3 regions of the Bacillus sp. EA-CB0995 genome follow, and region 3 is predicted to be linked to each of the others. Evidence: riboswitches for the same ligand, from Rfam matches in the RefSeq annotation. Region 3 holds a riboswitch; each other region holds the start of a gene.

What was found. Region 3 has a riboswitch for lysine ahead of ACEWFJ_RS12005 (amino acid permease). Riboswitches for the same ligand answer to the same signal wherever they lie in the genome.
Region 1: it holds a riboswitch for lysine, as region 3 does, so the genes downstream of both, ACEWFJ_RS20345 (amino acid permease) here and ACEWFJ_RS12005 (amino acid permease) in region 3, are expected to answer to the same signal.
Region 2: it holds a riboswitch for lysine, as region 3 does, so the genes downstream of both, ACEWFJ_RS16225 (aspartate kinase) here and ACEWFJ_RS12005 (amino acid permease) in region 3, are expected to answer to the same signal.

Annotation. Positions count from the first base shown of each region.
Region 1 covers NZ_CP169269.1:3,961,061-3,965,328, forward strand. Annotated here, with positions in the region: gene ACEWFJ_RS20335 (hypothetical protein) at 82-261, shown strand; gene ACEWFJ_RS20340 (hypothetical protein) at 324-701, opposite strand; lysine riboswitch at 1,007-1,186, shown strand; partial or broken gene ACEWFJ_RS20345 (amino acid permease) at 1,319-2,736, shown strand; gene ACEWFJ_RS20350 (ABC transporter permease) at 2,973-4,265, shown strand.
Region 2 covers NZ_CP169269.1:3,142,942-3,147,209, reverse strand. Annotated here, with positions in the region: gene ACEWFJ_RS16230 (hypothetical protein) at 1-288, shown strand, start outside; gene ACEWFJ_RS16225 (aspartate kinase) at 837-2,066, opposite strand; lysine riboswitch at 2,300-2,487, opposite strand; gene ACEWFJ_RS16220 (DoxX-like family protein) at 2,705-3,613, shown strand; partial or broken gene ACEWFJ_RS16215 (DUF4166 domain-containing protein) at 3,618-4,246, shown strand; gene ACEWFJ_RS16210 (YndJ family protein) at 4,234-4,268, shown strand, end outside.
Region 3 covers NZ_CP169269.1:2,304,445-2,308,712, forward strand. Annotated here, with positions in the region: gene ACEWFJ_RS12000 (iron-sulfur cluster biosynthesis family protein) at 1-50, opposite strand, end outside; partial or broken gene ACEWFJ_RS12005 (amino acid permease) at 161-1,629, opposite strand; lysine riboswitch at 1,736-1,929, opposite strand; gene ACEWFJ_RS12010 (sulfite exporter TauE/SafE family protein) at 2,236-3,135, opposite strand; gene ACEWFJ_RS12015 (VOC family protein) at 3,483-4,268, shown strand, end outside.

The DNA of each region.
Region 1 (4,268 bases), 1.7 Mb from region 3:
CTAGCACTACATTTCTCTCGCACACACTCTCTATCATTTTCATATATATATATTAACTTCTGATAGAGAGGTGGTGGTCACATGGCAACATTAAACGGCTTAGCAGAAGGCGACAAAATCCGCGTTTTTTCAGCTGGACGTGAAATTGACGGTAAAGGTGTTTTCATTCGCTTCGAAGGCAACTTCGTAGTTTGGGTGGATAACAATGCTAATATAAACGTGACAAGCTTAGATACAATTAACATTCGTAAAGTTTCCTAATTGCTCATAAAGTGTTCTAACTCCTAGGGCAAAAAAGCAAAGTCTATTTCAAAAAGAGTTATTTAAGCCTTTTTTTGAATAGACTCTTTTTTTATAATATTTTTTACACTTTTTATATGACTAATGGTTAGATCATAATCAACGTTTACCCAATATAACCATTCGTTTGTACACTCAATAAAGATCCCCTCTGTACGTGTCTCCCCATCAAATACTTCTATCTTATCTCCTAATGAAAAAAGAGGCGGCAATGCACTCTTTTTTGTTTTTTTACTTAAATTCTTTTGTGTATCATAGAGTAGTCTCATACATTGTTCTAAAGAAGCTGCGAGCTCTTCATTTTGCTTTTTTAACTTCTCTATTGTACCTGGCACTGGCTCCTGGTGCCTATGAATTTCCTTCCCACATATAAAGCAGTTTCTCTTAAACCAGCTCTCCATTCACTATCCCTCTTTATCTCGCTACTTATGGACAGTAAAACTTCCACCAAATTTTTAAGGAAATAAAGCTACCCGTAGTTCAACTAGCCGTCAGTAAGGAACGAAAAAAAACTTACTGATAGCATCTTTGCTTTATACCTCATTTCATATACATATTATATGATGCGAAGCCTTAAGTTGTTTCATAATCTTAAACATACCCTATTCTCACAATAATCTGATTATGTTTATTTGCATTGACGAATAAAAAGCCATTTGTTACCCTTGGTTATGTTAACTTTATACATAAATCCTCATTCGTATCTCGGTGAGGTAGAGGTTGCAATTATTAATAGTATGATTTAGGAGATGTGTGGCATCGCTGATCAAATCGGAAAGGAATAGTTGCCGAAGCAAGAAGCATCCACAGCGCTTTCTTGCTGGGCCTGCATTGAATAAGTGCAGGACTGTCACAGGCTTTTTGCTTGTGGAGAGCTATCGAGAGGTATGTCCGCGGGTTTCTTAATAAGATTGAAAAGCGCGTGAACATATACGCGTTTTTTTGTTTTGTTTGGAACTTCAAACACATACATATCTCCTCGCTTGACTTGGTTATACTAATTTTGGAGGTAGTTTCTATGCAGCAAAAAAAATGGGGCTTTTGGGTACTTACTGCATTTGTAGTTGGGAATATGGTTGGGGCAGGTATTTTTATGATTCCAAGTACATTAGCACAAACGGCCAGCCCTCTTGGTGTTACATTAGCTTGGTTAACAACAGGATTTGGCGTATTAATGCTAGCTCTTGTTTTCGGTAATTTAGCAATTCGTCGTCCTGATTTAACAACAGGTCCGCAAAGTCATGCTTACGCGCTCTTTTCTTCACAAAAAACAAAAAAATGGCGGGTTTTAGCATCGTATGGGGCTACTGGGTTGCAAACTGGGCAAGCAACGTAGCCATCATTACATCATTTGCTGGCTATTTATCACTCTTTTTCCCAATTATGAAAGATACTCACGTATTGTTTTCAGTTGGAACTTTCAACATTGAAGTTGGAAAATTGATTACGTTCTCCATTTGCACCATTTTATTATGGGGTACCCATATGATTTTGGCAAATGGCGTAAATGGTGCCGGTAAATTAAACTTTTTAGCAACAACAGCGAAAGTAACAGGATTCCTTCTCTTCATCATTGTTACATTGTTTGCCTTCGAAGCTTCTAAACTTGGACAATGGTATACGCCAATCGTTGATAAAGAAGGCATTTCACACGGACTGCTATCGCAAATAAACTTAGCAGCCTTAACAACACTTTGGGCCTTCATTGGTGTCGAGTCGGCTGTATTATTATCAAACCGTGCTGTTTCACCAAAAACAGTAAAACGTGCAACTGTTACCGGCTTACTACTAACAGTTGGTATCTATTTAGGAATTACCATCTTAACAATGGGTGTTCTTCATATAGATAAACTACAAGCATCTGAACGACCATTAGCGGATGCATTAACTGCAGTAATGGGTCATAACGGCGGAAAATTAATGGCGCTGCTTGCACTTACTTCTCTATTTGGATCCATTCTTGGTTGGGTTTTATTAAGCTCAGAAGTACCGTATCAAGCAGCAAAAGAAGGATTCTTTCCATCCTTCTTCACAAAAACCAATAAAAAAGGAAGCCCGATTCATTCGCTTCGTTTAACAAATATTATGTCGCAAGTGTTCCTATTCTCAACACTATCCGGGTCAATTGCCCAGGCGTATACATTTGTTATTACCGTTTCAACACTTGCCTATTTAATCCCATATCTCGTTTCTCCAATCTTCCAGCTTAAGCTTGTTATCACAGGTGAAACATACGAAAATCAAAAAGGTTCTCGTATGGTGGATGGAGTCATTGCTGCGATTGCTCTTATTTATGCATTATGGGTTATTAAAACTGGCTCTTCTGATATGAAAACATTCCTGCTCGGCATTGGATTATTTTTAGTTGGATTTGCTTTCTATCCATTAATGAAACGTGACGAGAAAAAAGAAAAACAAAACGAGCAAGTTGCCTAGCTAAAGGTAACTTGCTTTTTTATCTTGTTAACGGGTAGCAAGAGAAACACTACCCTGCTTATAATAAAGTGAAACTTCCATCAGTGGGGGTTCTTCCTCCCCCACTGATGGAAAGCTCTCACCAATCGGGCTTTTACGAGCAGTTATCTCCCACCTATCTTCTTCGCTTTTCTCTGCATCTTGAGGTGGGGATTTTACTGCCCGTTAAAGCGGGATAAAACAAAGGAGTGATCTCAGTGACAATCGAAACACTTTGGAATGACCGTTTTCAGCAACATCTACAAAAAATCACGATGTACTTTGCGCGTATTGCAAGCGGGCTTATCTATAGCTTCCTTCTACTTCTTTGTGTAGGCGGCTATTATTATGCAAAATTTCTTCGTTCATTTCCATCTGAGTCTGTTGCATTAACCATTGTGACGGTTTTACTTACAATTGCACTCACTCGTTCTCCAATTCGTACATTTTTGCAAAAACCAGATATCCTATATCTATTGCCAATAGAAGAAAAACTCGCATATTATTTTAAACGCTCTCTTTTGTACAGTTATATCATTCAGCTCTTTCCATTATTATGCGTAGTACTCATCATTACACCTCTCGCGCAGCAATCGTTACATACAACTCCTGCTTTTTTATGCGGAGCCTTTGTCATTCTTGCCTTTATAAAGTGGTGGAATATGTATTTGCATTGGACATATAGAGGAACCGAATCTATTTCATACTGGTTGCTTATCAGGATATTCTGTAATGCAGCCGTTACATATACAATGTTTCAATTCACTTCCATTATGATTGTAGGAAGTATACTACTTTTCATAACGCTCTTATTTTTATATACGATTAATAAACGAAAACGGCACATTCATTGGGAATATTTAATAGAGCAAGAAGAAAAAATGGATATGCACTTTTATCAGTTTATTCATTTCTTTACAGATGTGCCGCAAATAAAACAGCAAGTAAAACAAAGAAAATGGCTGACTGTTTGGATTGAAAGATTACTGTATCAAAAGCGAGCTCCTTTTTTATATTTGTATAGTTTATCCTTTTTGCGCGCGAACGGTTACCTTGGCATCTACATACGATTGACTGTAGTAGGATGCATTGTTTTATACTACAGTCCTACGTTCATCGGAAAAGGAATCATTGCGTTATGTATCCTATACATAACCGCTTTACAACTTCGCGCCCTTTGGAATTATTTTTCGGGAAATAGTATTGTAGCATTATATCCAGTTTCACTTAAAGAACGAAAACGCGCTTTTATTACGCTTGTATTTCTAGTAACGATCGTGCAGCTAACGTTCTTTTCAATTATGGTTCTACTTAGTACTGGTTATCTCTTATTTACGTTATTACTACTAGTTGGAAGTATGCTGTTTATTCATTTGATTGTTCTAAAAAAGCAAAAACATATATTTCTACTTCATAAGCCAAATGATTTACGAAATTACCCTTCTTATTTAAGCAAGCTATATGGCTACTATCGCAAGAATGCGCATAGTGGCCTTTTTCTATTTTTCTAGGCA
Region 2 (4,268 bases), 840 kb from region 3:
GGAATGGGTATGGGTGGCTTCCCAGGAATGGGTATGGGTGGCTTCCCAGGAATGGGCATGGGTGGTTTCCCAGGAATGGGCATGGGTGGTCCTCCAGGAATGGGCATGGGTGGTCCTCCAGGAATGGGTATGGGTGGTTTCCCAGGAATGGGCATGGGTGGTCCTCCAGGAATGGGCATGGGTGGTCCTCCAGGAATGGGTATGGGTGGCTTCCCAGGAATGGGCATGGGTGGTCCTCCAGGAATGGGCATGGGTGGTTTCCCAGGAATGGGTATGGGTGGCTTCTAAGTAATGGTTATACCAATTATGCTATAACCTGGATGTCTAATAATTTATATCAAGATATAAATGACAATGGGTAAAGTTAACCTACGCATCAATCCATTAGTGGAAACTTACCTATTGCCATCTATTAACTTATACAAGCTTTCTTACCTTATCTAAAAATCAAGGCTGATCCTTTTTTATCCCGCATTAACGGGCAGTAAGACCCCTACCTCAAGATTGAGAGAGAAGCGAGGAAGATAGGTAGGGGATAACTGCCCGTAAAAGCCCGATTGGTTCAACTAGCCATGAGTGGGAGATGAAAAAACTCTCCACTGATGGAAGTTTCACTTTATTACTTCACAATTAATGAAAAAACGTTTCTTTAAGTAATAAAGTAAACATTGCAACAAATGCAGCTAAAAACCGCACATACATCTAATCTTTCTTCATTAAAGGAGGCTTGAGTTTGAGAAAAAGAAAAAAGGAGAACACATGACTAATATGTGTTCTCCTTTATTTAGGGAGTTTTGTGATTTAGGTCTTGATAACTTCTCCATCCCTTGTTTTATTTAATTTACTGATACGAGAGGCTCGATTTTTGCCATAAACGATTCATGAAGTGCTTCCACACCTTTTATTAAGTTAAGACGATCAATAACTACAGAGACTTTAATTTCAGATGTACTTACCATTTTAATATGAATATTTTCTTCTTGTAATGTTGAGAACATTTGAGCAGCTACACCTGGATTAGACACCATACCTGATCCAACAATTGATACTTTCGCCAAATGATTTTCATATTCTACAGATTCATAGTGCATAACCTCACGATTTTCTTCTAGTACGGCTAATGTTTCTTTTAAGTCATTCGAATGAATAGAGAAGGATAAATGTACAGTTCCTTCATTTGTAATACTTTGAATAATAATATCTACATTAATATGAGCACTCGCTAATGTAGAGAAGATTGTAGAAAGTTTTCCTTGTTGTAATCCTTTAATCGTTACGCGCGTAATATTGTCTTCAAATGCAATGCCTTTTACGATTGATTGTTGTTCCATGTCACATTCTCCCTTTACGATTGTTCCGTTTTCTTGTTTCATACTTGAGCGAACTTCTAAAATAACATTATGATTTTTCGCAAATTCTACTGCTCTTGGATGCAGTACACCAGCACCAAGGTTGGCGAGTTCTAACATTTCATCATAGGAAATTTCATCTAATTTGTAAGCATCTTTTACAACTCGTGGATCAGTTGTGTAAACACCTGTTACATCCGTATAAATATCACATTTTTTTGCTTTTAATGCTGCAGCTAATGCGACTGCAGTTGTATCAGACCCGCCGCGGCCGAGCGTCGTAATTTCTTGTTCTGCGCTTAATCCTTGGAAACCGGCTACAACGACAATTGTTCCTTTTTGTAAATGAGATTGAATACGCTCTGTATCAATATCGGTAATTCTTGCGCTGCCGTGAACAGATTCGGTTGTAATACCTGCTTGCCAGCCTGTTAGTGAAATTGCAGCATAACCTTTCGCTTGCAGAGCCATTGTTAATAAAGAAATTGAAATTTGTTCACCTGTTGTAAGTAGCATGTCCATTTCTCGTTTGTTAGGCTGATCTGTGATGCCAGCAGCTAAAGATACTAATTCATCTGTATTATGTCCCATCGCGGAAACGACCGCTACAATTCCATGTCCTCTTTCATATTCTTCAATGACTAAATCCGCAACATGTTGAATACGTTCGATACTTCCAACGGATGTACCTCCAAATTTTTGAACAATAATTTCCATCATGAGAGCCCACTTTCAATTTAATATTGGTTAATAAATTAGGAAGAATGTTGTTAAACATAAGATGGGAAATATAGATCCCTTTCATTCCTGTAAGTTACCGAAAGCAAATAAAAAAACACCATCTCAAATAGGTGAGGATGGTGCTGTTACAGGAAAAAGGAAACAGAAAACGGAGCTAATAAAAAACCGCCAAAAAAGAAGACGATCATAAAGAAACATGATCTCTCTTTTTTGTAGATAGCTCTTCATATATACACCGCTGTATATATGACAGTTCTGTTTCTATTCGAAAACAGCCCCAATTTACATGTTCAGAGAAACATATAAATTTCGGCAACTTTTCCTTTCTTCTAAACTCACTGACAATCTCTGTGTCTCCTTTAGAATACTCATAAAAGTTGCAACCTCTATCTCACGTCGTTCGGCGAGAGTGATTGGTTGTATGAAGTTGTTGGTAACATTTGTTCCATAGTAATCAAAATGTTGGGAGAAATCAAGTGGTATAAAATAATTCAGAAAATTAAATCTATTAGAAAGTGAAATGAAAATGATATAAAATATGTTTAAAAGAAGAATTTATAGCAATATTTTACAAAAATATTCTTTATATAGATTATATGGATGGAGCGGTGTGAATGGGGAAACAAAAACCTATTTATGTGCAAACTGAAATAGAAACAACAATGAATGAACTTTGGAAATATACACAAGATCCAAAGATACATACAGAATGGGATGCGCGGTTTACAGAAATATCGTATCTAGATAGAAAAGAAGGCGAACCGCAGCGTTTTTTGTATAAAACAAAAATTGGTTTTGGACTTGAAATTGCTGGAGAAGGAGAATCAATAGGAGAACTACAAAAAGAAGATGGGGGACGAATCTCTTCACTGAAATTTTGGACAGACAGTAAGCTTTCGTTGATTACGGTAGGAAGAGGCTATTGGAAGTATACACCGAATGGGAACAAGATTTGCTTTGAAACGCAGTATGATTATGAAACAAGGTTTGGAAATATAGGAAGGCTTATAGATTCATACATATTTCGTCCGTTATTAGGTTGGGCAACTGCATGGAGTTTTGATGCTTTAAAATTGTGGTTAGAAAAAGGATTTCATCCACGTTTATTATTAAAAAGAGTTGTTACGTATTATCTTGTTTGCTTTTTACTTTCTTTTGTGTGGATTTATCAAGGCTTTATTCCGAAAGTTTTATATACTCACCCGGAAGAGGTACGAATGCTTTCTAGTCTTATTGGTGCAACTGATAATGTTGCATGGATTATTAAAATGATTGGCTTTTTGGAAATCGTGTTTGGAATCGCATGGTTGATACCTTTCCAAAAGAAGAAATTGTTTTTCATTCATATTATTATACTATTGGCATTGACAGCTGCAGCAGGATTCACAAATATTGATAGTTTTATACAACCTTTTAATCCAATTACTTTAAACATCATGCTAATTGGATTCTCAATAATCGGTTATGTAAATAGTGATAACTTACCGCAAGCAAAACATTGTAAGAGAAGCAGAAAGGGGTGAAAGTTTGTCTTCCATTTACGAAACATTATTAGGAGAATCCTATCATCAGTTACATCCAAAATTACAGAAACGTTATGCAATTACAGAAAAATATAGTTTTGTAGGAGAAGGAAGGATGGATGAAATTACAGAAGGCTCAGTTGCTGTAAGAATGTTTTTAAAAGTAGCAGCAAGATTCCGGATGTTCTTTTCAGAAAGAGGGGAAGAAGTACCATTTATCATTCAGAATACTGCAGAGAAAGATAGTAGAGGAGAGGTATTTGTAAGATGGAATCGGATGTTTCTATTTGGTGAAAAAAGCGTTATTTTAATGCTGTTATGTATTTGAATGATAAACAAGATGAAATTGTCGATTATTTCGGTGAACCACATTTGCTCGTATCGACGCTTGCGTTTCATGTTGATGCAAAAGGAGCGATTTATATTTCATCAAAAAAACAATGGTTCTACTTATGTGGAATGAAAATTCCATTGCCAAGGTTTTTATATGGAGAGGCAAAGATTATAGAAAGTTATGATGATGAATTAGATTGTTATCGGATTTATGTACAAGTGCAAAATCCGATATTAGGGCCGCTTTTCTCTTATAAGGGGACGTTTAGAGAAAGGGATGTAAATATATGCGAAATATAATAATCGGTCTCATCTGTTATGT
Region 3 (4,268 bases):
TGTAATTGTTGCAGTTTTTCTTTTGCTTTATTTGTAACACGAATATTCATGTAATCCCTTCCTTTTCTTAAACTCTTATTCTATTATGGCAAAAATATAATGAACCGGCTACTCGGGCACATAAGAAAACCTATCAACTTTCGTTGATAGGTTGTTATTTTTAAAGCTCACATTTATCTAATGGAATGACTTTTGTTTTCTTTGTAAATTTATAACCTAACCAAAGTATTAAGAAAAGAGGTAAACCAATATATGAAACGAGTACACCGTTCCAATCAATAGATTTTCCCATAAATGCACCGTAGTTTTGACCAAGAATAACGATTAAACATAATACAAATGCAAAGATTGGACCGAATGGGAACCATTTTGCTTTATATGGTAAGTCATTTAAGTCTTTTCCTTGTGCAGTGTATGCCTTGCGGAAACGGTAGTGACTAATTGCAATTCCGATCCAAGCGATGAAGCCTGACATACCAGAAGCATTTAAGAGCCATACATAGACCACACCATCACCGAAAAAGAAGCTAAGAAAGCAACACATCCAACTAATGATGTTGCAATCAATGCATTTACAGGTATACCACGATTATTTAGTTTTCCTAAAAATTTAGGTGCTTTACCTTGGTTTGCTAAATCCCAAAGCATACGTGATGCTGCATACATACCAGAGTTACCAGCAGACAGAACAGCTGTTAAAATAACTGCGTTCATTACTGATGCCGCAAAGGCAACACCTGCTTTAGCGAATACAAGTGTAAATGGACTTACTGTTACATCACTTGCTGCAAGGCTTTTGTCTGTATATGGAATGAGTAAACCAATTACAAGAATTGCTAAAATATAGAACAGTAGAATTCGCCAAAAGATGCTGCGAATTGCTTTTGGAATATTGCGTTGTGGGTCTTCAGTTTCACCAGCCGCAACTCCTAATAATTCTGTTCCTTGGAATGAGAATCCAGCTGCCATAAATACACCGATGATTGCCATGAAGCCGCCGTTAAACGGTGCATCTGCAACTGTAAAGTTTTTAAAACCAACAGGCTCTCCACCCATAATACCGAAAATCATAAGAAAACCGACAATTAAAAAGGCGATAACAGTTACAACTTTTATAAGTGCAAACCAATATTCAGCTTCCCCAAATCCTTTAACAGATAAATAATTTAAAAGAAACATAATAGCTAAACAAATAGCACTCCAAATAAGGGAAGGTGTATTTGGAAACCAAAACTTCATAATTAATGTAACTGCAGAGAGTTCAGCCGCAATCGTGATGGCCCAGTTATACCAGTAGTTCCAACCTAATGCAAATCCAAGAGCTGGATCGACAAATCTTGTTGCGTATGTGCTAAATGATCCTGCTACAGGCATGTATGATGCTAATTCTGCTAAACTTGTCATTAAAAAATATACCATAATACCAATTGCAGCATAGGCGACGAGAGCACCGCCAGGACCAGCTGTGTGGACAACACCACCGCTTGCTAGGAATAAACCTGTTCCAATTGTACCACCAAGTGAAATCATTGTAAGATGGCGAGATTTCAATCCGCGTTTTAGTTCGCTATTTGTTTGTGCAGATTGATTTGTAGACGTAGAGGTAACTTTTGTAGTTGCGCTGTTCATTTTCAACACTCCTTTTCTTGTAAGATAGGAAGGAGCGGGGGAATTAAAAAAACCGCCAAAGGACTTTAGCGGAGCATTTCAAAAATAGCCACCCCATCATACCTTCCGTTAAGATAGCGCCCCACGTTTACACGGTAACTTTGTAAACGTGACAGTTCTGTTCCTATTCGAAAACAGCCCCAGCATATACTTCCAGAGAAGAAGTATAAACTTCGGCAGCTTTTCCTTTCATTCGGAGTTATTGACGTTCTCTGTGTCTCGTCCGGATTACTAATAAAAGCCGCAACCTCTACCTCATCGGATTGATGAGGATTTTTTCTATTGCTATGATTTTTAATATATCGCAATTGTAATGAGTTTCTGAGAATATTGCAAGGACTTTTTTGTAGAAAAAAAGAGAAAAAAGAACGGCTATTTTAGAAAAGCGCTTTCAAAATTCGTCCCGATCCTAAAAAATATGTAATAAGTAACCTCTTGATGAAAAAGGTTATACAATAGTTTCGCATTATGGTTCAAAAATCCTTTAAAATTTACAGAAAATTGAGACAAATAAATTTCGACAAAATATATTGTAGAAGAGGAGACTAAAAGAAAACAAGCTTCCCTTTATGGGGAAACTTGTTTTTGTTTGTTATATACAATTTTTTTGTTTGTCTGTTGTGATTGATTACGAGTCGTAATAATCAGTGCAATTGTAACGACAAGACCTGTCACAATGTAAGCAAGAAATATTATATTTTGATTTACTTTAAAAGTTGTTAATAGCGTACGGATATTGGTGAAAATAATAAGTCCTCCGACAAGTACTCCAAGTAAATGAGAAGGAACAATTCGTACTAGCCACGCAGCAATTGGTGCTGCAATGATACCACCAAGCATAAGAGCAAACACCCAAAACCAACTGACTTGTTCCCAGCCAAGAGAAATGAAAAATCCAAGTGTGGCAGCTAATGAAACAGGAAATTCACTCGTATCTACAGAACCGACAACTTTTCTTGCTTCATTACCGCGTGCAAGTAAAACAGGAGTAGTAATTGGGCCCCAACCGCCACCGCCTGTTGAATCTACAAAACCTGCAAAAAGGCCAAGTGGGATTAACTGCCTACCAGACAGGCGTTTATTATTTGTTTGAACAACTTGTTTTTGTAAAATAAATCTTAATAAGATATATACACCTAATACGAATAAAAATACTGAAATATATGGTTTAATTAAATTTCCTGGTAAGTTACTTAAAAAGCAAGCACCTACAAAAGCGCCAATGGCACCTGGTAATGTCAGTCTTGAAACGGTATATTTATCGACATTTCCAAAGCGGATATGTGAAATGCCAGATGCGGCAGTTGTAACAACTTCGGCTAAATGAACAGATGCTGAAGCAACAGCTGGTGCTATTCCAAACATGAGTAATAATGAAGAAGATGTTACCCCATAAGCCATTCCTAAAGCTCCATCAATGAGTTGAGCAAAGAAACCAATGATAGCAAAGACAACTAACTTTTGCATGTTTAATACCCCCGTTTATAATAAAGTGAAATTACCATCAAGGACTGATGGTTAATTGAATCAATCGGGCTCTTACGGACAATTATCTCCCACCTATCTCCTTTGACTTCTCAGAATCTTAAGGTGGGGTCTTGCTGCCCAAAAGTAGCGGGATAAAATAAAAAGGCTCCTTTCTCTAGTGAGAAAAGAGCCTTTGGTTTTCCAATCAGCTTTATCATATTCTAATTTTTTTTATTATAATACATATTAATCATATAAATCAACTATGTTTTAAATAAAATTTTGAATTGCCAGAAATAAACGAAAAGTAATACACTAAAAAGGATAAAGGTAAGGATGGTGAGGAGATGTTACAGTTTGATCATCTTGTTCACGTAATTCAATGCTCTCCAGCTGAAGCAATAAAACAAATGAAGATACTCGGATTTCATACAGTTCAAGGAGGAGAGCATACGAATTGGGGAACATATAATAGCTTATGTTATTTTGATTTGGCATATATTGAGTTTTTAGCAGTTCAGAACAAAGAAGCTGCAAACAGAGCAGAGAACCCTCTCATTCAGCAAACTGTTCGTAAGTTGCAAATGGGGGAAGGGATGCTTCAAGTTGCACTGCGTACAGAACATATAGAAGAACTTGCTAAGCAATTGTTGGAAAAGGGGTTTCATATAAATGGTCCGCTGGAGGGAAACCGTTTAAGAGATGATGGTACTTTATTAAGCTGGAAAATGCTATTCATTGAACAGGAAGATGGCGGTCCTAGATTCCCGTTTTTTATTGAGTGGGGTGAATCGGATGAAAAAAGAAGAGCAGATTTACAGAAAAAAGGAGCGATTTCATTTCATGACAATCATGTAATTGGAATGAAAACAGTGTTTTATACTGTTAATAATGTAAATGAAACAAGCAAACTATGGGAAGAGTTATTGCAAATAGAAATGAGTACACCAAAAATAAATAAAGAGTGGAATGCGGTATTTCGAAGTTTTTCTCTTGGGAAAATAACAATTCAACTTTGTGAACCAATAGGGAATGGAGTAGTTCAGAATCAATTACAGAACTGCGGGGAGGTACCATTTGCTGTAGAGTTTCAAGGAGACAAGGAGAATACGAGTGTATATCAGATATCGAAT